Regions from separate parts of the Pantoea sp. X-Soil-ISGK-285 genome, predicted to be linked through region 1. Evidence: predicted binding sites of a transcription regulator. Region 1 holds the regulator's gene; each other region holds the start of a gene.
The links. Region 1 encodes PurR, which represses purine synthesis genes. Its sites were predicted from a motif close to CANGCAAACGTTTGCNTG; they were not measured.
Positions count from the first base shown of each region.

Region 1 (7,010 bases):
GGCAGATCATATCCAGCTTGGCTTCCTGCGCCGTCGCCAGTGTCGTCGCCTCTTTCCAGTAGCCACAGGAGTATTGCATATAGGGATCGAGCATCAGTGAAAAGAGGTCGTTGCCCAGGTCGTAATGCTCTTTACCGACAATCCACGCCCGTTTTTTTGACTGCAGATTGGTTAAGCGTGCGGCGGCAATGCGCAGCGTATCTTTGAAGTGATGAGGCAGCTGCTGATCGAGTTTATGTTTAAGTACCTGGTGGAAGAAAATATCCAGCCGGTCACACTCCCACCATCCATCCATATAGCTCTCACCGAGCCCAAGAGAGCCCTCCTGCAGAACACGTTTAAAAAAACCAGGATGATTAATATGAATATCCCAGGGACGTGAACCATTAATTTCGATATCCGCTTTTTCCAGCAGTTCATGAACGATGCGATACCAATGGTTTTCTTCGAGGCTCACTTCTTCTGCATAAGATGAACTCATAGATTTTCCACCACCTGTCCAATCTGAACCTGAACAAAGAGTAGCCAATTTATTCAGGCAATGAGAAACGATGCGGATGGCTCCGCAAACCGGTTATCTGTGTGATACAGAGGACTGGAACAGCCTGCAGCAGGTCGGGTAAGGTGAGAATAACGCGCGCGAATACCATCCCGGCAGCAAGGTGCCAATCAGATTATTACGTTATTATATTGTTGATTTATTACAGATTTGTTGACCCGGATGAGTATATGCTCACGCGGGTCAATATTCAATAACTTATTGTTAGGGCGCTAACTAAAAAGTCAGTGTGTCACTGATTATCCTGGCAGGCAGTTTGCGCAGAGGCAACAACAGTTTGTGCGCTTGCGGCACGCTGCATGGCGTAACCCATCAGCGCCAGCACAATTGTCACCGTCATCATCAGTGTGGTGGTAAATAGCGCCTGAGTTAAGCCGGCCGACACCGCCAAACTGGCAGCGAAACAGAGTCCTAACTGCAGTGTATTCTGCAACGCGGCGGCTTTACCGGTAGCGGTCGGAAAGGGCATCAGCGCACTGGACACCACAATCGGATAGATCGCGCCGTTAGCCAGCGCCATACCGCAGAACGGTACCATCAGACTCACCAGCGTGCTGCTGCCAGCAAGCGCAACAGCAAACAGCGCCAGAATGCTCAGGCTGTAAACGGCCAGCAGCCAGGGCAGCAACTGTGCGCCGTTAAAGCGGTTGAGCAGGGTGCGACAGCCGAAGCCGCCAATTAAAAAGGCGAGCGTCTGGGGCACATAACTCAGACCGATATCGGCGGGCGACAGACCCAGATCCGCCAGAATAAAGGGCGATCCGGTCAGCCAGGCAAAGAAGCTGGCTGAGCAGGCGGAGTAGATCAGCACGTTGCCGCTGTAGACCCGGGATTTAAGCAGCGTGAAAAAGCCGGGCTGCGCACCTTTTTCTCCCGCGGCCTTGCGCACGGTGGGCAGACGCAGCGTGGTCAGAATCAACGCCACCGCAATCAGGGTCAGCACCAGGAAAATCGAACGCCAGTGGAAGTGGCCGATCAGCCAGGCACCCAGTAGCGGAGCCAGCGCCGGAGAGAGCGCAACCAGCGGCATAATGGTGGCAAAGACTTTGTTAGCGCGCGCTGCAGGGTAGCGATCCACCACCAGCGCCTGCCAGCTTACGGCAGCGGCACAGACGCCAATCGCCTGGACAAAACGCAGCGCCAGCATCAGATAGATATCATTCACCCACAGCATGCCTGCGCAGCCAGCGCCAAACATGGCCAGTCCGGACAGCAGCACCGGTTTACGACCGATGCGATCGGAAAGCGGTCCCCAGAAGAGCTGACCCACGGCGAAGCCGCCCAGGAAGAGACTCATACTGGCGCTGATCAGACCGGGTGAAGTGTTAAAGGTTTGCTGCATCGCACCAAAGGCGGGCAGGTACATATCAGTGGCTAAAAAGCCCAGCATGCTCAGCAGGGCAAGGTAGGGCATAAACCCTTTATTCGACAGCATCTGATTCTCATTTTTGCAGGATAAACGCGGCAGAGTGTAAAAGGTGCGTTTGCTGCTGTGAAACGGTAATATTTGCCGATTGCTGTTAAAATTTTTGAAGGCAGATTATGTGGTCAGAATATGCATTAGAAGTGGTTGACGCTGTCGCCCGTGGGGGGAGCTTCAGCGCCGCCGCGCAGGAGTTGCATCGGGTGCCCTCTGCCATCAGCTATACGGTGCGTCAGCTGGAAAACTGGCTGGCGGTACCGCTGTTTGAACGGCAGCATCGCGAAGTGGTTCTGACCCCGGCGGGTGAGCATTTTGTCCGGGAAGGACGCAGCGTCATCAAAAAAATGCTTGCCACCCGGCGACAGTGTCAGCAGCTGGCTAACGGCTGGCGCGGCCAGCTAAGCATAGCCGTTGACCGTATCGCTAAACCTCAGCGCACCCGGCAGCTGGTCAAAGATTTCTATCGCCACTTTCCTGATATGGAGCTGATCATCAGCTATGAAGTCTTTAACGGCGTCTGGGATGCGCTGGCCGATGGCCGGGTGGAAGTGGCGATTGGTGCCACTCAGGCGATACCGGTGGGCGGACGTTTTGCTTTTCGGGATATGGGCACGCTTAACTGGCGCTGCGTGGTTGCGCCCGACCATCCTCTGACACAGGCGAGCCAGATAGATGATGACACGCTGCGGAGCTGGCCATCCCTGGTGCTGGAAGATACTTCTCGCGCACTGCCGCGTCGTATGACATGGACGCTGGATAACCAGCGCCGGCTGGTGGTGCCGGAGTGGCAAACCGGGCTCGAGTGCGTGCAGGCGGGATTGTGTGTGGCGATGGTGCCGGGCCATCTGGCCAGGCCACTGCTCGACAGCGGCGAGCTGGTTGAACTGACGCTGCCGGTGGCGTTTCCGGACAGCCCATGCTGCGTCAGCTGGGCAGAGGATCGCGCATCACCGGCGACAGGCTGGTTGCTCAGCTATCTGGGTGATGCGCAAACGCTTAATCAGGAGTGGTTAAGCGAGCATTAACGGCGATAGTCGCGGAACGGGCCATCGGCCACGGAACGGCGCTCAATCAGCGTGGGATGGACCTCAATCGTTTGTGACACTTCGCGTTTACTGGTAATGCGGTCCAGCAGCATTTCCAGCGCTTTCTCACCCAGCTGGGCTTTAGGCTGATGCACTGTGGTCAGGGCCGGTGCAAAATAACGGGCGTTGCGCACATTGTCATAGCCGATCACCGAAATATCCTGGGGGACGCGTAAACCCATCTCGTCGGCGGCGCAAATCGCGCCCATCGCCATGATGTCACCGCCACAGAACACCGCCGTGGGACGCTGCTTCTGCGACAGGATCTGCTGCATCGCCTGATAGCCCGACTCCGGCTCAAAGTCACCCTGCACAATCCACTCGGCGCGTGGCTGAATACCCGCTTCTTCCATCGCCTTCAGGAAACCGGCATGACGTCCGCCACCGGTGTTACGCTCCATCTGGCCGGGGATTGCACCAATATCCCGGTGTCCGCGTTCAATCAGATAGCGTCCCGCCAGATAGCCGCCCTGGAAAGCATTATCCAGTACCGTGTCGGTGAAGTCGGCGCGCGATTCACCCCAGTCCATCACCACCATCGGGATATTGCGGTTCTCTTCCAGCATCTGCAGCAGATCGTCCGGATATTCAGAGCACATCACCAGCAGCCCATCGACGCGTTTCTGCGCCATCATGCTGAGATAGGCGCGCTGTTTTTGCAGATCGTTATGCGCATTACCCAGAATCAGCGTATAGCCTTTGTCAAAGCAGTGATTTTCAACCGCTTCGATAATTTCAGCGAAATAGGGCGCTTCGCTGGAGGTGGCAAGCAGGCCCAGCGTTTTGGTGTGGTTCACTTTCAGGCTGCGCGCCACGGCGCTCGGCGAGTAGTGCAGTTCTTTAATCGCCTGCCAGACCGCGTTGCGCGTCTCTTCAGCCACAAAGCGGGTTTTATTGATGACGTGCGAAACGGTGGTCGTTGAGACGCCAGCGCGTTTCGCCACATCTTTAATTGTTGCCATGAAAATCGGACTCCAGTGCTTATCTAACTCTATGATAAGCGTAGTGTTAAACGTTTGCGTCTGTTCAGGTTTTTTTCCGCAAAAATGCAGCATTCATGGCCAGGAAACAGGCCGCTGGCGGCGTAAAAGCGCCTGAAAACGTGCGCAAACGGAATCAGGGTTGCGCGCGTTGCGCAACAAAGGCGGGATTCTAACAAGGCTGAACGGATAAAACGAGATTTTTACCGGGCCCTGTGGGAAAATGCGATACCCCTGCTAATTGTGTGACTAAGGAGCAAGCAATGAGTACCGATCTTAAACTGGCTTTAATGACCACCGCGGGCTGTCTGCTGATGATTGTGGCCTTTAGTTTTACCGCTATTCTGCACTAAAAAAAAGCCGGGATTATCCCGGCTCTCTTCTGGTTGTTCTGCTGCTCAGCGTATGGTTTTTGGCGTCATCACCCGACGGGCACCAATATAGTGGCGCTGCCAGTAATCTTCTCCTAACGCGCTGATCTGAATATCTTTGCCGGTGCGTGGCGACTGGATAAACTTGCCATCACCCAGGTAAACGCCGACATGGTCCGCAGTACCGCGTCCATTGATACGGAAGAAGACCAGATCGCCTTTCTCCAGCGACTCACGCTTGATCGGCGCGGCATCACGCAGGTGGTACATCTCGTTAGCAGTACGTGGGATCTTAAACTTCACCAGATCTTTATAGGCGTACCAGACCAGGCCGCTGCAATCGAAACCGGTATGGGGAGAGGTGCCGCCCCACTGATAGGGTTTACCCAACTGACCCATCAGCTTGGTCATCGCGGTTTCGCGGGCCTTCTGGTAGCGCTGACGGTGAGATTTGCTCATCTTAATCGTGCCGGTCTCGCTGGTGGTGACCTCAGCGGTTTTCAGCAGGCGCTGATGACCATAACGTTTTTTCTCTTTGTTCTTACTGAGACGGGCGGTTTTTAGCGAGGTCTTTTTAGCAGGCGTCTGTTTCGCGGTGAGTTCGACTTTTTTCAGTTTTTTTGTTTTTAGTTTTTGAACCGGGCTGAGGCGAGTCTTTTTCGTCACCGTTTTGACCGGGCGACGCTTGCGACGCTCATCGTCGCGCGCACTCTTTTTCTCTGCTTTATGCGTACTGACGTTCACCGGCGCGTGAGGCGACGCAGCGGCGATGTTGAAAAACAGTTGCGCAAAGGCCAGCATGAAAAACGTAATGATTAAACGCATAGTCCGTTGATTAGTTAAGTTGTCAGGGCCACTACGCACCGCGACAAAGTTGAGATTAATCTGATCCAGGATCAGCGCCCAGGCCATTCTAGTCCAGTTCTTTTAAAAACTGTAATGCCTTTTAATATTAATCTTTGCAACCCACGCAATTGTGCTGAAAATGAACATTTTCAGCGTCTTATATCAACGAAATTATTACGAATTATTAATCTGTTACCTGCTGTTAATAATCAGGAATTCAGGTGTCCCGGAGCAGGACTTAACAATGATGGCGATTTAATCGGGCAGCGATCAAAATCTCGTTTTCAGTCACGCTGCGAAGTCGCTACAATAAACAAACACGATGTGACGAATTAAGGAAGGCAATTATGAGTACTGTAGAAAAAATTCAGCGCCAGATCGCAGAAAACCCGATCCTGCTGTACATGAAAGGTTCCCCGAAACTGCCAAGCTGCGGTTTCTCTGCACAGGCGGTGCAGGCGCTGTCAGCCTGCGGTGAGCGTTTTGCTTACGTGGATATTCTGCAGAACCCGGACATTCGTGCCGAGATGCCGAAATTCGCTAACTGGCCAACTTTCCCGCAGCTGTGGGTTGATGGCGAGCTGGTCGGTGGATGCGACATCATCGTTGAGATGTTACAGCGTGGTGAACTGCAGACGCTGATCAAAGAGACCGCAGAAAAATTTAAAGAAGCAGAATAAAAAAAGGCCGACATCACGTCGGCCTTTTCATTGCGGCATCCCTTATGCGGATGTCGTGGCTTCTGCATCGCCTTCCGTGAAGGGCAGTGGCCAGCCGCCTAACCGCTTCCAGCGGTTCACCAGCTCGCAGAACAGCGTTGCCGTCTGCTGAGTATCATAAAGCGCCGAATGCGCCTGCGTGCTGTCAAACTCCATTCCCGCCGCAATACAGGCCTTCGCCAGCACCGTCTGACCCAAAACCAGTCCGCTCAGGGCCGCGGTGTCAAAGGTGGCAAACGGGTGAAACGGGTTGCGCTTCAGGCTGGCTCGTTCCGCCGCCGCTGACATAAAGTTCAGGTCGAAGGTGGCATTGTGCGCCACCATAATGGCGCGATTGCAGCCGCTGTCTTTAATGCCCTTGCGCACCATTTTGAAAATGGCGTGCAGCGCCTCATATTCACTGACCGCGCCGCGCAGCGGATTGCTGGGATCGATGCCGGTAAAGGCCAGGGCTTCGGGATGCAGCAGCGATCCGACAAAAGGTTCGACGTTGAAATGCAGCGTCTGGTCAATCTGAATCCATCCCTCTTCATCCATTTTCAGCGTGATAGCGGCAATCTCCAGTAACGCATCGGTTTGCGCATTGAAACCCGCGGTTTCAACGTCGATCACCACCGGATAGAAGCCACGGAAACGTTGATTGAGTGCATTAGGGGAATTCGATTCAGACATCAGGATCTCGTTGCAGAAAAAGGGCAGCGCGTATTATGGCAAAAAACGGGGCCGGGTGCAGCAGATGAAGCGCAGAGAAGGGGATTCAGCCCACCCGACCGGGCGGGCTGACAGGCAGGTTTAGTTGCCGAGGCCGTTACCGGCATCTTTGTTTTCGATCAGCTCGATTTTGTAACCATCGGGATCTTCAACAAAGGCAATAATGGTGGAGCCGCCTTTAACCGGGCCAGCTTCACGCGTCACGTTGCCGCCATCTTTGCGGATACGTTCGCAGGCCGCTGCTGCGTCATCAACGCCCAGCGCAATATGACCATAGGCATCACCGAGATCATACTTATCGACGCCCCAGTTGTAG
Region 1 is NZ_AP035938.1:1,876,592-1,883,601, forward strand. Features, by position in the region: gene cfa (cyclopropane fatty acyl phospholipid synthase) at 1-481, opposite strand, end outside; gene punC (purine nucleoside transporter PunC) at 792-1,994, opposite strand; gene punR (DNA-binding transcriptional activator PunR) at 2,102-3,007, shown strand; gene purR (HTH-type transcriptional repressor PurR) at 3,004-4,029, opposite strand; gene cydH (cytochrome bd-I oxidase subunit CydH) at 4,311-4,400, shown strand; gene AC6I8B_RS08975 (C40 family peptidase) at 4,446-5,243, opposite strand; gene AC6I8B_RS08980 (Grx4 family monothiol glutaredoxin) at 5,609-5,944, shown strand; gene rnt (ribonuclease T) at 5,987-6,655, opposite strand; gene gloA (lactoylglutathione lyase) at 6,776-7,010, opposite strand, start outside.

Region 2 (7,010 bases), 1.9 Mb from region 1:
AGTCGGGGTCCACCAGCATGTAAGGAAGAATATGGGCACTATCAGACTGACCACGGCACAGGCGCTGGTTAAATTTCTTGATAATCAATTCATTGATGTTGATGGCGTTGAGACGAAGTTCGTAAAAGGCATCTTCGCCATTTTCGGACATGGCAACGTGCTGGGGCTGGGCCAGGCGCTGGAACAGGATAGCGGCGATCTGGTGGTCTACCAGGGCCGTAATGAGCAGGGCATGGCTCATGCAGCCACCGGCTTTGCGCGCCAGTCGCTGCGCCGCCAGATTATCGCCTGCAGTTCGTCTGTGGGGCCTGGTGCGGCCAATATGATCACCGCCGCGGCGACCGCGACCGCCAACCGCATTCCTCTGCTGCTGCTGCCAGGCGACGTCTTCGCCACCCGTCAGCCCGATCCGGTGCTGCAACAGATTGAGCAGAGCTACGATCTCAGCATCAGCACCAACGATGCCTTCCGCGCCGTCAGCAAATACTGGGATCGCGTCAGCCGCCCGGAACAGCTGATGTCCGCCTGTATCAACGCCATGCGTGTACTGACCGATCCGGCAGAAACCGGCGCGGTCACGCTGTCGCTGCCGCAGGATGTGCAGGGCGAAGCCTGGGATTACCCGGACTACTTCTTCCAGAAACGGGTGCACCGTCTGGATCGCCGCCTGCCGGTGGCGGCGCAGCTGGCAGATGCCCTGACGCTGATTAACCGTAAGCGCAAGCCGATGATTATCTGCGGCGGCGGAGTGAAATACTCCGAAGCGGGCGAGGCGCTGCGCCAGTTTGCCGAGCGCTATCAGATTCCCTTTGCGGAGACGCAGGCGGGCAAAGGCACGCTGGTCTCTGACCATCCGCTGAATGTCGGCGGCGTGGGCGAAACCGGCTGTCTGGCGGCTAACCTGCTGGCGAAAGAGGCCGATTTAGTGATCGGCATCGGCACCCGCTACACCGACTTCACCACCGCGTCGAAATGGATTTTCCAGCATCCCGATGTCAGCTTCCTGAACATCAACGTCAGTAACTTTGACAGCTACAAGCTCGATGGCGTGCAGCTGCTGGCCGATGCCCGCGAAGGGCTGACCGCGCTCACCGCCGGTCTGGCCTCGCAGCACTACAGCAACGACTGGGGCAACCAGATTGAGCAGGCGCAGAGCCAGCTGCTGAAAGAGACGCAGCGCGTCTACCAGGTGGAATATCACGATGGCGACTTTGTGCCGGAGATTGCGGATCATCTCGACCGCGAAGCAGTGTTCGCTGAGTTTAACCGCCTGACCCAGTCGCTACTGACGCAAAGCAGCGTGCTCGGCACCTTAAATGAGCAACTGCCGAAAGACGCAGTGGTAGTGGCAGCGGCGGGCAGTCTGCCGGGCGACCTGCAGCGCGTCTGGCGCACCAAAGATTACAACGCCTATCACGTTGAATATGGCTACTCCTGCATGGGTTATGAAGTGAATGCCGCGCTGGGTGTGAAGCTGGCGCAGCCGCAGCGCGAGGTCTATGCGCTGGTCGGTGATGGCTCCTTTATGATGCTGCACTCAGAGCTGGTCACCTCGATTCAGGAAGGGGCGAAGATCAACGTAGTGCTGCTGGATAACATGACCAACGGCTGCATCAATAACCTGCAGATGGAACACGGCATGGACAGCTTTACCACCGAGTTCCGGTTCCGTAATGCGGAAGGCGGCAAGCTGGACGGCGGCTTTATTCCGGTCGATTTCGCCGCTATCGCCGCCGGTTATGGCTGTAAAACCTATCGTGTGACCACGCTGGAGCAGCTCAAAGCGGCGCTGGAAGATGCCCGTACCCAGACGGTTTCCACCCTTATCGACATCAAAGTGCTGCCAAAAACCATGATCCACAAATATTTCAGCTGGTGGCACGTCGGCGTGGCGCAGGCCTCGAAGACCGAACGTTCTCAGGCGGTGGCGGACAAGCTCAACAGCCATCTGGATCAGGCACGAAAATATTAATTTCAGGGCCGTGCCGCGGCCCGTTTTGCTCTTCTCCGTACGAACCCTACACAGGTGTAATTATGACTTTGAAACTTGGCGTCATCGGTACAGGTGCAATTGGTCAGGAACATATTCGCCGCTGCAGCCATGTGCTGCAGGGTGCACAGGTGGTTGCCGTCTCTGACATTAATGTCGAAGGCGCGCGTGCCGCACTGCAACGCCTGAATATTGAGGCGGAGGTATTCGAAAATGGACACGACGTGATTCAGTCTCCGGATGTTGATGCGGTGCTGGTCACCTCATGGGATCCGACCCATGAAGAGTTCACCTTAGCGGCGATTGCCGCCGGTAAACCGGTGTTCTGTGAAAAGCCGCTGGCGATGAGCGCCGAGGGCTGCCGCCGGGTCGTGGATGCAGAGATTCAGGCGGGTAAACGCCTGGTGCAGGTCGGCTTTATGCGTCCTTACGATGCGGGCTACCGTGCACTGAAAAAAGTAATTACCGATGGCGATATCGGTGAGCCGCTGATGCTGCACTGTGCGCACCGCAACCCGACCGTGCCGGAGAACTACACCACGCCGATGGCGATCACCAACACCCTGATCCACGAGCTGGATGTGCTGCGCTGGCTGACAAACGATGACTATAAAACGGTGCAGGTAGTCTTCCCGCGCGTTACCTCGAAGTCACACAGTCAGCTGAAAGATCCGCAGATCGTGCTGTTCGAAACCCAGAAAGGGGTTCGCATTGACGTCGAGATCTTCGTTAACTGCGCTTACGGCTATGACATTCAGTGTGAAGTGGTGGGTGAAGAGGGGATTGCGCGCCTGCCAGAGCCCTCTTCGGTGCAGCTGCGCAAAGAGGCCCGCCTGTCGAACACCATTCTGGTGGACTGGAAAGATCGCTTTATCGAGGCGTATGACGTTGAGCTGCAGGCGTTTATCAACGACATCAAAGCGGGCCAGTTGACCGGTCCTTCTGCCTGGGATGGCTTTGCCGCCTCAGTCGCCGCCGATGCCTGCATTAAAGCGCAGAACAGTGGTGCGATTGAGCCGGTAGAGATGCCGCCGCGTCCTGCTTTCTATAACTGATTTAGCTGTCTATGCGGCATGGCCGCTCTCCGCCTGGGAATAAGATAATGAACAAAGAGAATGTAAAACTGGCGATCGCCCCGATCGGCTGGACCAACGATGACATGCCGGATCTCGGCAGTGAGAATACCTTCCAGCAAACCGTCAGTGAGATGGCGCTGGCTGGCTTTACCGGCAGCGAAGTAGGCAGCAAATATCCTCGCGATCCGGCGATCCTGAAACCGATGCTCGACATTCGCGGCATCGAAATCTGCAACGCCTGGTTCAGCACCTTTTTCGCCAACGGCGACAAACAGAAAACTATCGAACAGTTCATCGAGCATATGAACTTCCTGCATGCGATGGGCGCGCGGGTGATTGGCTGTTCTGAACAGAGTAAAAGTATTCAGGGCACCACGCTTGCGGTGTTTGAAGAGAAAGCCATTTTCAGCGATGAAGAGTGGCAGTTAACCGCGGAAGGCTACAACGAACTGGCCCGCATCGCGGCGGAGAAGGGGATGCGCGTGACGCTGCATCACCACATGGGCACCGGCATTCAGACCACTGAAGAGATTGACCGGTTTATGGAGATGACCGACGAGCAGGTCGGTTTGCTCTATGACACCGGCCACGTCTACTACTCCGAAGGCTCCCAGCAGAAGATGCTGGCGGTACTGGAGAAATATCTGCCGCGCATCTTCCACGTGCATCTTAAGGATGTGCGTGATGAGGTGGTCGCCGAGGTGCGTGAGAACCATCTTTCGTTCCTGGAAGGAGTGAAAAAGGGCACCTTTACCGTACCGGGCGATGGCGTGATCGACTTCAGACCGGTGTTCAAAATCCTGGATGATTACGGCTATAAAGGCTGGATGGTGGTTGAAGCGGAGCAGGATCCGGCACTGGCCAATCCGTTTGAATATGCGGTGAAAGCGCGGAAATATATTCGCGAGAATGCAGGTTTATAAAAAGCCCTTCTGAACGAAGGCTGGCTTCCCCGTGCAGGGAAGCCAGCCTTTTGTTTTACTTCAGCGTAATGCTTTTCACGATGTTGTCAGCATCGCTCTGCGCCTGCTGCTGATTATCACCTGGCAGCGTAATCTGCAGCGTCACCAGTTTGCCATCCACTTTCGCCAGAACCACTGAAGACCATGAGGTCTGGTTGTTGGCAGAAATCACCGTATCCAGCTGCTGTGCGGGCTGATCTTTCAGCGTCACAGATTTGTTCGACACCACCTGCAACTGCGGATCGCGGTTACGCTGCTGCTGTTCCATACGCTGCGACAGCACATCCAGACCATCATTGGTCGGGTCGCCGGCAATCACAATAATGGCGCGGGCACCGGTTTCATCAGCATAAACGTGCATGTTAGTGGTCTGCGAACCCAGTTTACCGCTTTTATCGGACATGCCTGGTGGCAGCGAGAAGCTCAGTTTGCCATCCATCAGCGTGACGGTTTGCGCCGACTGACTGGCGCTGACGCCGTTGTCATTCGCCGCTTCATCTTTCTTCTGGTCACAGGCTGCTAAGCCGAGTACCAGTAAACCCATTCCTACATATTTCACCAGGTTGCGCATCAGAATCCCTTTTTAAGTTTCCAGTCAGGCATTAATACAACAGGAATCAGGTTGCAAACGCAACCTGATGATTGTCAGAAGATCTTAGCGGATAGTAGTGGAAACCGTATGGGCACTTAGCCGAAATTGACCTGGCGGGCGGTCTGGCGTTCAGCCAGACGTTTCAGCGCCGCGTTGAGCAGCACGCCGTAGGCGGGCAGGAAGAAGACCATGCAGATCAGCACTTTGAAGCTGTAATCCACCAGGGCAATCTCAACCCAGTGCTGCGCCATAAACGCATCGGGGCTTTTATAGAAGGCGATAAAGAAGAAGGCCAGCGTATCGCTGATATTCCCCAGGAACATGGCGCAGCCCGGCGCAATCCACCACTGTGGCAGGCGACGCAGACGGTTGAACACGTGAACGTCGAGGATCTGACCCAGCGCGTAAGCCATAAAGCTGGCGCAGGCGATACGGGCAACAAACAGATTCATCACTTCCAGTGCCTGCCAGCCCTGCCATTCACCCTGATAGAACAGCGCCGAGACACTGTAAGAGATAAACAGTGCCGGGATCATCACGGCCAGAATAATGCGTCGGGCCAGTGGTGCGCCAAAAATACGCACGGTGAGATCGGTCGCCAGGAAGATAAACGGGAAGCTGAATGCACCCCAGGTGGTGTGGAAGCCAAACACTGAAATGGGCAGCTGAACCAGATAGTTACTCGAAGTGATCACCAGCAGATGAAACAGTGATAACCAGAAAAGCGCATGCATGCGCTGACGTGAAGAAAATGCGAGCATATTCAACCTTTTTAATGTTGGGGTGAGGGAACCCATTGCGGGACGCCGTTCGGGCAGCGCCTGGCAGTTTTATGAGCAAAAAGCGGCGGCATCTTACCGCGTTGTGCTTTTTATGCAATGGTTAATTTTAGCGCAATCGTTATCGCCTTGCTTCACCGCCAGCACGCGCTAGAATGAGCGCCCCTTACCTGAACCGAGTTGATTATGAGCGATGCTTTTTCCTCTGCCGACCATCAGCTGGATGCCCGTGGCCTGCGTTGCCCGGAGCCGGTGATGATGGTGCGCAAAACCGTACGCAGCCTGCAGGATGGCGAGACGTTGCTGATCATCGCCGATGATCCGGCCACCACGCGCGATATTCCCGGCTTCTGCCGCTTTATGGAACATGGCTTGCTGGCGCAGCAAACCGACACGCTGCCCTATCAGTTTCTGATCCGCAAAGGCATGGCGGGTTGACGACAGCCGTACAGGCCGCCGTTAACCTCACTCTTCAGATCAGAAGCCGCCTGCTCAGGCGCGGCGACGCAGTAACCGCAGCGCGTTGGCGGTGACCAGCGCGGTCGCACCCGAATCTGCCAGCACCGCCAGCCAGAGTCCGGTCAGACCCAGCAGGGTTGTGACCAGGAAAATCGCCTTCAGCCCCAGCGCAATACCGATATTCTGGCGGATGATACGCCGTGTCCGGCGTGCCAGCGCAATCATCGGAGCCAGATTGCTGAGCTGATTACGCGTAAGGGCAGCATCGGCCGCTTCCAGTGCCACATCGGTGCCGCTGCCCATCGCAATGCCCAGCGTTGCCGCTTTCATTGCTGGCGCGTCGTTAATGCCATCCCCGACCATCGCCAGCGGCTGTTGCTGACTCAGTTCGCGGATCGCCGCGACTTTATCGGCGGGCAGCAGACTGGCGCGATAATCAATATCGAGCTGGCGGGCAATGGTCGCCGCAGCGCGCGGATTGTCGCCGGTCAGCATCAGGCTCTCAATACCCAGCTTTTTCAGCGCCTTTAACGCCTCGACGGCGTCGTCGCGCAGCTGATCGCGCAGAGCCAGCGCACACAGCACTTCGCCATCGCGCATCAGCACCACCAGAGTTTCACCTTCAGCTTCCTGTAGCGCTATCTGCGCATTTTGCTGCGGCGTCAGACCGGGCGCATGGCCGGGCGTCAGCAGCTGAATCTGCTGGCCAGCGACTTTCGCGCTGATGCCGCGCCCCGCCTGCACCTGCTGATCCTGCGCGTCAGGAATCACCAGATCACGCGCCTGCGCGGCCGCCACGATAGCGCTGGCCAGCGGATGGGTGGCACCCTGTTCCGCAGCGGCGCTCAGCGCCAGCATCTCTGACTCGCTGGCCGTGCCAAAGCGCAGGATCTGCGTCAGCTGTGGCTTGCCCAGCGTCAGGGTACCGGTTTTATCAAACGCCATTCTGCGCACCGAACTCAGCCGCTCCAGCGCCGCACCGCCTTTGATCAGTGCGCCCTGTCGCGCCGCCGCAGCCAGCCCGGAGGTAATGGCGGCAGGCGTGGAGATCACCAGCGCACAGGGGCAGCCAATCAACAGCAGTGTCAGCCCTTTGTAGATCCACGGCTGCCAGTCGCCTGCGCCGAGCAGTGGCGGCACCACCATCACCAG
Region 2 is NZ_AP035938.1:3,815,305-3,822,314, reverse strand. Features, by position in the region: gene iolD (3D-(3,5/4)-trihydroxycyclohexane-1,2-dione acylhydrolase (decyclizing)) at 32-1,972, shown strand; gene iolG (bifunctional inositol 2-dehydrogenase/D-chiro-inositol 1-dehydrogenase) at 2,035-3,045, shown strand; gene iolE (myo-inosose-2 dehydratase) at 3,093-3,989, shown strand; gene AC6I8B_RS18080 (DcrB family lipoprotein) at 4,045-4,599, opposite strand; gene AC6I8B_RS18075 (7-cyano-7-deazaguanine/7-aminomethyl-7-deazaguanine transporter) at 4,716-5,381, opposite strand; gene tusA (sulfurtransferase TusA) at 5,586-5,837, shown strand; gene AC6I8B_RS18065 (zinc/cadmium/mercury/lead-transporting ATPase) at 5,892-7,010, opposite strand, start outside.
Region 2: AC6I8B_RS18075 (7-cyano-7-deazaguanine/7-aminomethyl-7-deazaguanine transporter) is a predicted target of PurR. The motif match lies at 5,406-5,423, and genes of this name have one in related genera.

Region 3 (7,010 bases), 1.9 Mb from region 1:
GGGCGCTGATCCCGATGCTGATTCTGGCGACGCTGGCCACGGTGATTGCCTCGCAGGCGGTGATCTCCGGCGTCTTCTCGCTGACGCGTCAGGCGGTGCGACTGGGTTATCTGCCGGGGATGCGTATCATCCACACCTCTGAGCGCGAATCGGGCCAGATCTATATTCCGGTGATTAACTGGGTACTCTACTTCGCCGTGCTGATTGTGATTATCAGCTTTGAGCATTCAAGTAATCTGGCTGCGGCCTACGGTATCGCCGTCACCGGCACCATGGTGCTGACCGCGATGCTCTCCTGTACCGTGGCGGTTAAAAACTGGCACTGGAATAAGCTGGCGGTTGCCGTCATCCTGGTACTGATGCTCTGTATCGATGTGCCGCTGTTTACCGCCAACCTGGTGAAAATCTTCTCCGGTGGCTGGCTGCCGCTCTGTCTCGGCCTGGTGATGTTTATCATTATGACGACGTGGAAAAGCGAACGTTTCCGCCTGCTGCGCCGCATGCACGAGCATGGCAACTCTCTGGAGGCGATGATCGCGTCACTGGAGAAATCGCCGCCGGTTCGCGTGCCGGGCACGGCGGTCTATATGTCGCGTGCGCTGAATGTGATTCCGTTTGCCATGCTGCATAACCTTAAGCACAACAAAGTGTTGCATGAGCGGGTGGTGCTGCTGACGTTGCGGACAGAAGATGCGCCTTACGTGCACAACGTGCGTCGCGTGACGATTGAGCAGCTGTCACCCACCTTCTGGCGGGTGGTGGCCAGCTACGGCTGGCGCGAAACGCCAAACGTCGAGGAGATTTTCCACCGCTGCGGGCTGGAAGGGCTCAACTGCCGCATGATGGAGACATCGTTCTTCATGTCGCATGAGTCGCTGATTATCGGCAAACGGCCGTGGTATCTGCGCCTGCGTGGCAAACTCTTCCTGGCGCTGCAGCGCAATGCGCTCCGTGCGCCAGACCAGTTTGAGATCCCGCCAAACCGGGTGATTGAGCTGGGCACCCAGGTCGAGATTTGATCTGCAGCGCCCGCCTTACGGGGCGGGCGCTGACCAGCGCAGCATAACGCATAATCCGCCGCCCGAGCGCTGGCTGAAGCTGACCTGCATCCCGTGCAACTGGGCGATATTGCGGACTATCGATAATCCCAGCCCGCTTCCGCTTTTCTCCTGACCTGGCGGTCGCCAGAAACGTTCACCAAGCCGTTGCAGATCGGCTGCACTCAGACCTTCGCCGTTATCCTCTACCGACAGGCTATTCGCCTGAAGCCGCACATTAACTTCGCTGCCTGCTGGCGTATAGCGAATGGCATTATCCAGCAGATTACGCACCAGCAATGACAGTAACAGCGGATGCCCCTGAATCTGCGGATCGGCGTCAGCATGCAGCCGCAGCGTGACACCCGTTTTATCCGCCAGCGGCAGCTGTGCAGCCAGCGTCTCCTGGACCGTGCGTTTCAGCGCCACCGTTTCGAAGGCGCTGCGTGCATCATCTGCTTCAACCCGTGAGAGCGTCAGCAGCTGATCCACCAGCCGGGTTGCGCGGATAATGCCGGCATCCAGTTGCTGCAGCGCATGGCTTCGCATCACTTCATCATCCGCAGTCAGCTGGATCACCTCGCTTTGCACCTGCAGCGCGGCCAGCGGACTGCGCAGCTCATGTGCGGCATCAGAGGTAAAGCGCCGTTCACGCTGCATCATTGCGCTGATGCGGCTGAACAGACCGTTGAGCGCAACCATCAGCGGTTGCACCTCTTTCGGCACGCGGTCTGCCTGCAGCGGCGTATCATCATCGGGCGCGCGCTGCGCCAGCTGCTGTGCCAGCGTCTTCAGTGGGCGCAGTTCAGACCAGACCAGACCGATCAGCAGCAGCAACATAAAGGGCAGCGCGATCAGCCAGGGCAACATGCTGGCTTTCATCAGATCCCGCGTCATGTCGTCACGGTATTCGGACTCCTGACCCACCACCACCCGGAACTGCTGGTCGGGCGTGGTCAGCCAGACAAACCGCCAGCGATCGTCATCATTGGTGAGCTGGCCCTCATGAAATCCCTGATACTCCGCCTCAAACGGCAGGTAGCGGCCATTGTCACCATCATTCATCACCTGCCGGCCGTCACGCGTGAAGACGGCAAAGGCCAGGGCGTCGTCATCCTGATCGCCGCGATGGTGGCGCAGTATCTCTTTGGTTTTAGGCAGAGTGGCGTTGTCCAGCGAGGAGAAATCCAGCGTCAGCAGACGCTTTGCCAGCAGCATCTGCTGGGTATCGAAGAGCTCATCAAGGGTTTCACGTGTCTGATGCCAGGCACTCAGGCTGGCGCTGGCCCAGCAGATCCCGAGCAGCAGCACAAAACCGATACCCAGCCGCAGAAACAGGCTCATTGATCGCATTCAGCGTCTCCCAGGGTATAACCGACGCCGTGCAGCGTGCGGATAAATTGGCTGCCCAGTTTTTTACGCAGATGATGAATGTGAACCTCTACCGCATTGCTGGAGACATCGGCGTCCCAGTTGTAGAGCTTCTCTTCCAGCTGGCTGCGTGTCAGCACCCGGCCCGTGTTTCGCATAAACAGTTCCAGCAGCGCCAGTTCACGGCTTTTCAGCGCAATCGCCTCACCTTCGCGCATCACACTATGGCTGCCGGGGATCAGCACCACATTACCGTGCCGGAGTTCGGGCTGCAGCTGGCCATGACGGCGGCGGATCAGCGCCTGTAAGCGAGCAGCCACTTCGGTTAAGGCAAAGGGTTTACACAGATAGTCGTCGGCTCCCAGTTGCAGGCCTTCGACCCGCTGATCGAGCGCATCGCGTGCGGTCAGTATCAGTACCGGTACATCTTTGCCCTGCTGTCGCCACTGCCGCAGAATATCGAGCCCATCCCGCTCGGGCAGTGAGAGATCCAGGATCACCGCATCCCAGGGCGCGGCCTCCAGCGCGTTAAAGCCCGCCTCACCAGAGGTAAACCAGTCAACACTGAAGCCCAGTTTACTCAGCCCCGCCTTGATACCGTCGCCAATTAAACGATCATCTTCAATCAGTAAAATACGCATCACGTCTCCCTGTTCCGATAGCGCTTTATACGAAGCAACTTCCTGCTTGTACAGCTGATTTCGGCGAAAATAGCTTATTTTTGCCTCTTAAGAAGCTGTTAAGAACTTTATGGTCAACTAAGCTCAACAAGACGAACCACATCATGGAAAAGAGGTGACAAAATGAAAAAGCACGCTGCAATTCTGGCCGTCGTAATGCTGGCTTCCGCCCCGGTTTTCGCTGCACAGCAGGGTGGATTTGTTGATCCCAGTGCGCCAGCCGCACAGACGCAGGCAGCAGCCGGTCAGGGTGGTTTCAGTGCCGATCACACCAGTGTGGTGACCGTAAAGCAGGCTGAAGAGATGAAAGATGACAGCTGGGTCACCGTGCGCGGTAAGCTGGAGAAACAGATCGGCAACGAAGATTATCTGTTCCGCGACCAGACCGGCACCATGAAAGTCGAAATCGACCACAAGCACTGGAACGGCCAGACTATCTCACCTAAAGACAACGTCGAGCTGACAGGTGAACTGGATAAAGATTTCAACAGCATTGAGATGGACGTTAAGCAGGTTAAGAAACTGCCTTAATCCTCTCCTCCGGGGCCGCGTTCGCGGCCCTTTTTTCAGCCCGTCCCCCGACTTAATACAAATTTCTCCCCGCGTGAGCGAAACGTTTCGATAGCGATCACAGATTTCTTCTTTGCCGGTTGAGTTGATGGCGGCTTTTCATACACTCCTGACAGCGAAACGTTTCGCTGTGGAGTGAAAAGATGAAAAAAGGTCGCTTGTTAAACGCTGAACTCTCTCATGTGATTGCCCGCCTGGGACACACGGATACGCTGACGATTGCCGATGCAGGCTTGCCGATTCCGGCCGGACCGCAGCGCATCGATTTAGCGCTCACGCCGGGTACGCCCGATTTTATGCAGGTGGTTAATGCTGTCGCACTGGAGATGCAGGTAGAGAGCGCCCTGATCGCGGAAGAGATTAAGCAGCATAATCCGCAACTTCATAGCGCGCTTGTCGCCGTGCTCGAAGCCTTGCAACAGCACCAGGGGAATATCATCACCATCAGCTACACCAGTCATGAACAATTCAAACAACAAACGCAGCGTAGTCAGGCGGTCATTCGCAGCGGAGAGTGCTCTCCGTTTGCGAATGTCATCCTCAGCGCCGGTGTGACCTTCTGAGGCCGCTATGCAACCTTTACTGCAACTCGACGGCATTGAAAAATCTTTTCCGGGTGTGAAAGCCCTCAAGGGGGCGTCGCTGAATGTCCGGGCAGGACGCGTGATGGCGCTGGTGGGCGAGAACGGCGCAGGCAAGTCCACCATGATGAAAGTGCTGACCGGCATCTATCAATATGATGCCGGTACGCTGCGCTGGCTGGGCAAAGAGACCCGTTTCAGCGGGCCGAAAGCGTCTCAGGAAGCGGGTATTGGCATCATTCATCAGGAACTGAACCTGATCCCTCAATTAACCGTGGCGGAGAATATTTTTCTCGGCCGCGAATATGTCAGCCGTTTTGGCCGTATCCAGTGGCCGCGCATGTATGCCGAAGCCGATGCGCTGCTTAAACGGCTTAATCTGCGCTTCAACAGCCACAAGCTGGTGGGGGATTTGTCGATTGGCGATCAGCAGATGGTCGAAATCGCCAAAGTCCTGAGCTTTGAGTCGCAGGTGATCATCATGGATGAGCCGACCGATGCGCTGACTGATACCGAAACGCTGTCGCTGTTCCGGGTGATCAACGAACTGAAAGCGCAGGGCTGCGGCATCGTCTATATCTCGCATCGCATGAAAGAGATCTTTGAGATCTGCGATGACGTCACGGTGTTCCGCGACGGTCAGTTTATTGCTGAACGCCCGGTCAGCGAGCTGACTGAAGAGAGCCTGATCGAGATGATGGTCGGCCGTAAGCTGGAAGATCAATATCCCCATATTAATCAGGCACCAGGCGACGTGCGGCTGAAAGTGGAAAACGTCAGCGGACCGGGCGTGGATAACGTCAGTTTCAGCCTGCGCAAAGGTGAAATTCTCGGCGTGTCTGGCTTGATGGGCGCGGGCCGTACCGAACTGATGAAGGTGCTTTACGGCGCCCTGCCGCGTCGCGAAGGCACACTGTGGCTCAATGGTCGGGAAGTGGTGACGCGCTCACCGCAGGATGGGCTGGCTAACGGCATCGTCTATATCTCCGAAGATCGTAAGCGCGATGGCCTGGTGCTGGGCATGTCAGTAAAAGAGAACATGTCGCTGACAGCGTTAGGCTATTTCAGTCACGGCAGCGGCACGCTGAAACATGCGGCAGAGCAGCTGGCCGTGGGCGACTTTATCCGGCTGTTTAACGTTAAAACGCCTTCAATGGAGCAGCCCATTGGTCTGCTTTCGGGCGGCAACCAGCAGAAAGTGGCGATTGCCCGCGGGCTGATGACCCGGCCTAACGTACTGATTCTGGATGAACCGACACGCGGTGTGGATGTCGGCGCGAAGAAAGAGATCTATCAACTGATTAACCAGTTTAAAGCCGAAGGGCTGAGCATCATTCTGGTCTCATCGGAAATGCCGGAAGTGCTGGGCATGAGCGATCGGATTCTGGTGATGCATGAAGGCCGTATCAGCGGCGAATTTACCCGAGAAGAAGCCACTCAGGAGAGCCTGATGGCAGCCGCCGTAGGCAAGCAACACAGCGAGGATTTAGTGGTATGACGACCCAAACTTTACCTGCCAGCCGTCGCTGGTTTAGCAAAAGCTGGCTACTGGAACAGAAGTCACTGATTGCGCTGATGGTGCTGATCGCCGTGGTGGCCAGCCAGAGCCCGAACTTCTTTACCGTGGCGAACCTGTTCAACATTCTGCAGCAGACCTCGGTTAACGCCATTATGGCGGTCGGGATGACGCTGGTGATCCTGACTTCTGGTATCGACCTCTCTGTAGGATCGCTGCTGGCCCTGACGGGCGCGGTAGGTGCGTCGCTGGTGGGTATGGAGGTCAATGCCCTGGTCGCGGTGGCGGCGTCGCTGGCGCTGGGAGCGGCAATCGGTGCCCTGACCGGCACCATTGTGGCGCGCGGCAAAGTGCAGGCGTTTATCGCCACGCTGGTCATGATGCTGCTGCTGCGTGGTGTCACCATGGTCTACACCGATGGCAGTCCGGTAAACACGGGTTTTAATGCCAATGCCGATCTGCTGGGCTGGTTTGGTATTGGTCGTCCGCTGGGTATCCCTGCGCCGGTCTGGCTGATGGCGCTGGTCTTTATTGCTGCCTGGTACATGCTGCAGCACACCCGTCTGGGTCGCTATATCTATGCGCTTGGCGGTAATGAAGCGGCAACGCGTCTCTCCGGCATCAATGTGAATCGCGTCAAAATCATCGTCTATTCACTGAGTGGCATGCTGGCGGCGCTGGCAGGCACCATTGAAGTGGCGCGCCTTTCTTCGGCACAGCCGACAGCGGGTACCGGCTATGAGCTGGATGCGATTGCTGCGGTCGTGCTGGGCGGAACCAGCCTGGCAGGCGGTAAGGGCCGTATTTTCGGCACCCTGATTGGCGCGCTGATTCTCGGCTTCCTGAACAACGGCCTGAACCTGATGGGCGTCTCTTCGTACTACCAGATGATCGTTAAGGCGGTAGTAATCCTGCTGGCGGTGCTGGTAGATAATAAAAGCAGTAAATAACTCTGACCTTACACAGGATGACATGATGAAAAAGTTAACCGCACTGGCCGTGATCCTTGGCGCAACGCTCAGTACCAGCGCTATGGCCAAAGATACTATCGCGCTGGTGGTTTCAACCCTGAATAACCCGTTCTTTGTTTCGCTGAAAGAGGGTGCGCAGAAAGAAGCGGACAAGCTGGGCTACAACCTGGTGGTGCTGGATTCACAGAACAACCCGGCGAAAGAGCTGGCTAACGTGCAGGATCTGACTGTTCGCGGCACCAAATTGCTGCTGATCAACCCAACCGACTCTGATGCTGTGGGCA
Region 3 is NZ_AP035938.1:4,061,610-4,068,619, reverse strand. Features, by position in the region: gene kup (low affinity potassium transporter Kup) at 1-1,019, shown strand, start outside; gene qseC (quorum sensing histidine kinase QseC) at 1,035-2,390, opposite strand; gene qseB (quorum sensing response regulator transcription factor QseB) at 2,378-3,049, opposite strand; gene AC6I8B_RS19215 (YgiW/YdeI family stress tolerance OB fold protein) at 3,212-3,619, shown strand; gene rbsD (D-ribose pyranase) at 3,802-4,221, shown strand; gene rbsA (ribose ABC transporter ATP-binding protein RbsA) at 4,229-5,737, shown strand; gene rbsC (ribose ABC transporter permease) at 5,734-6,705, shown strand; gene rbsB (ribose ABC transporter substrate-binding protein RbsB) at 6,731-7,010, shown strand, end outside.
Region 3: rbsD (D-ribose pyranase) is a predicted target of PurR. The motif match lies at 3,772-3,789, and genes of this name have one in related genera.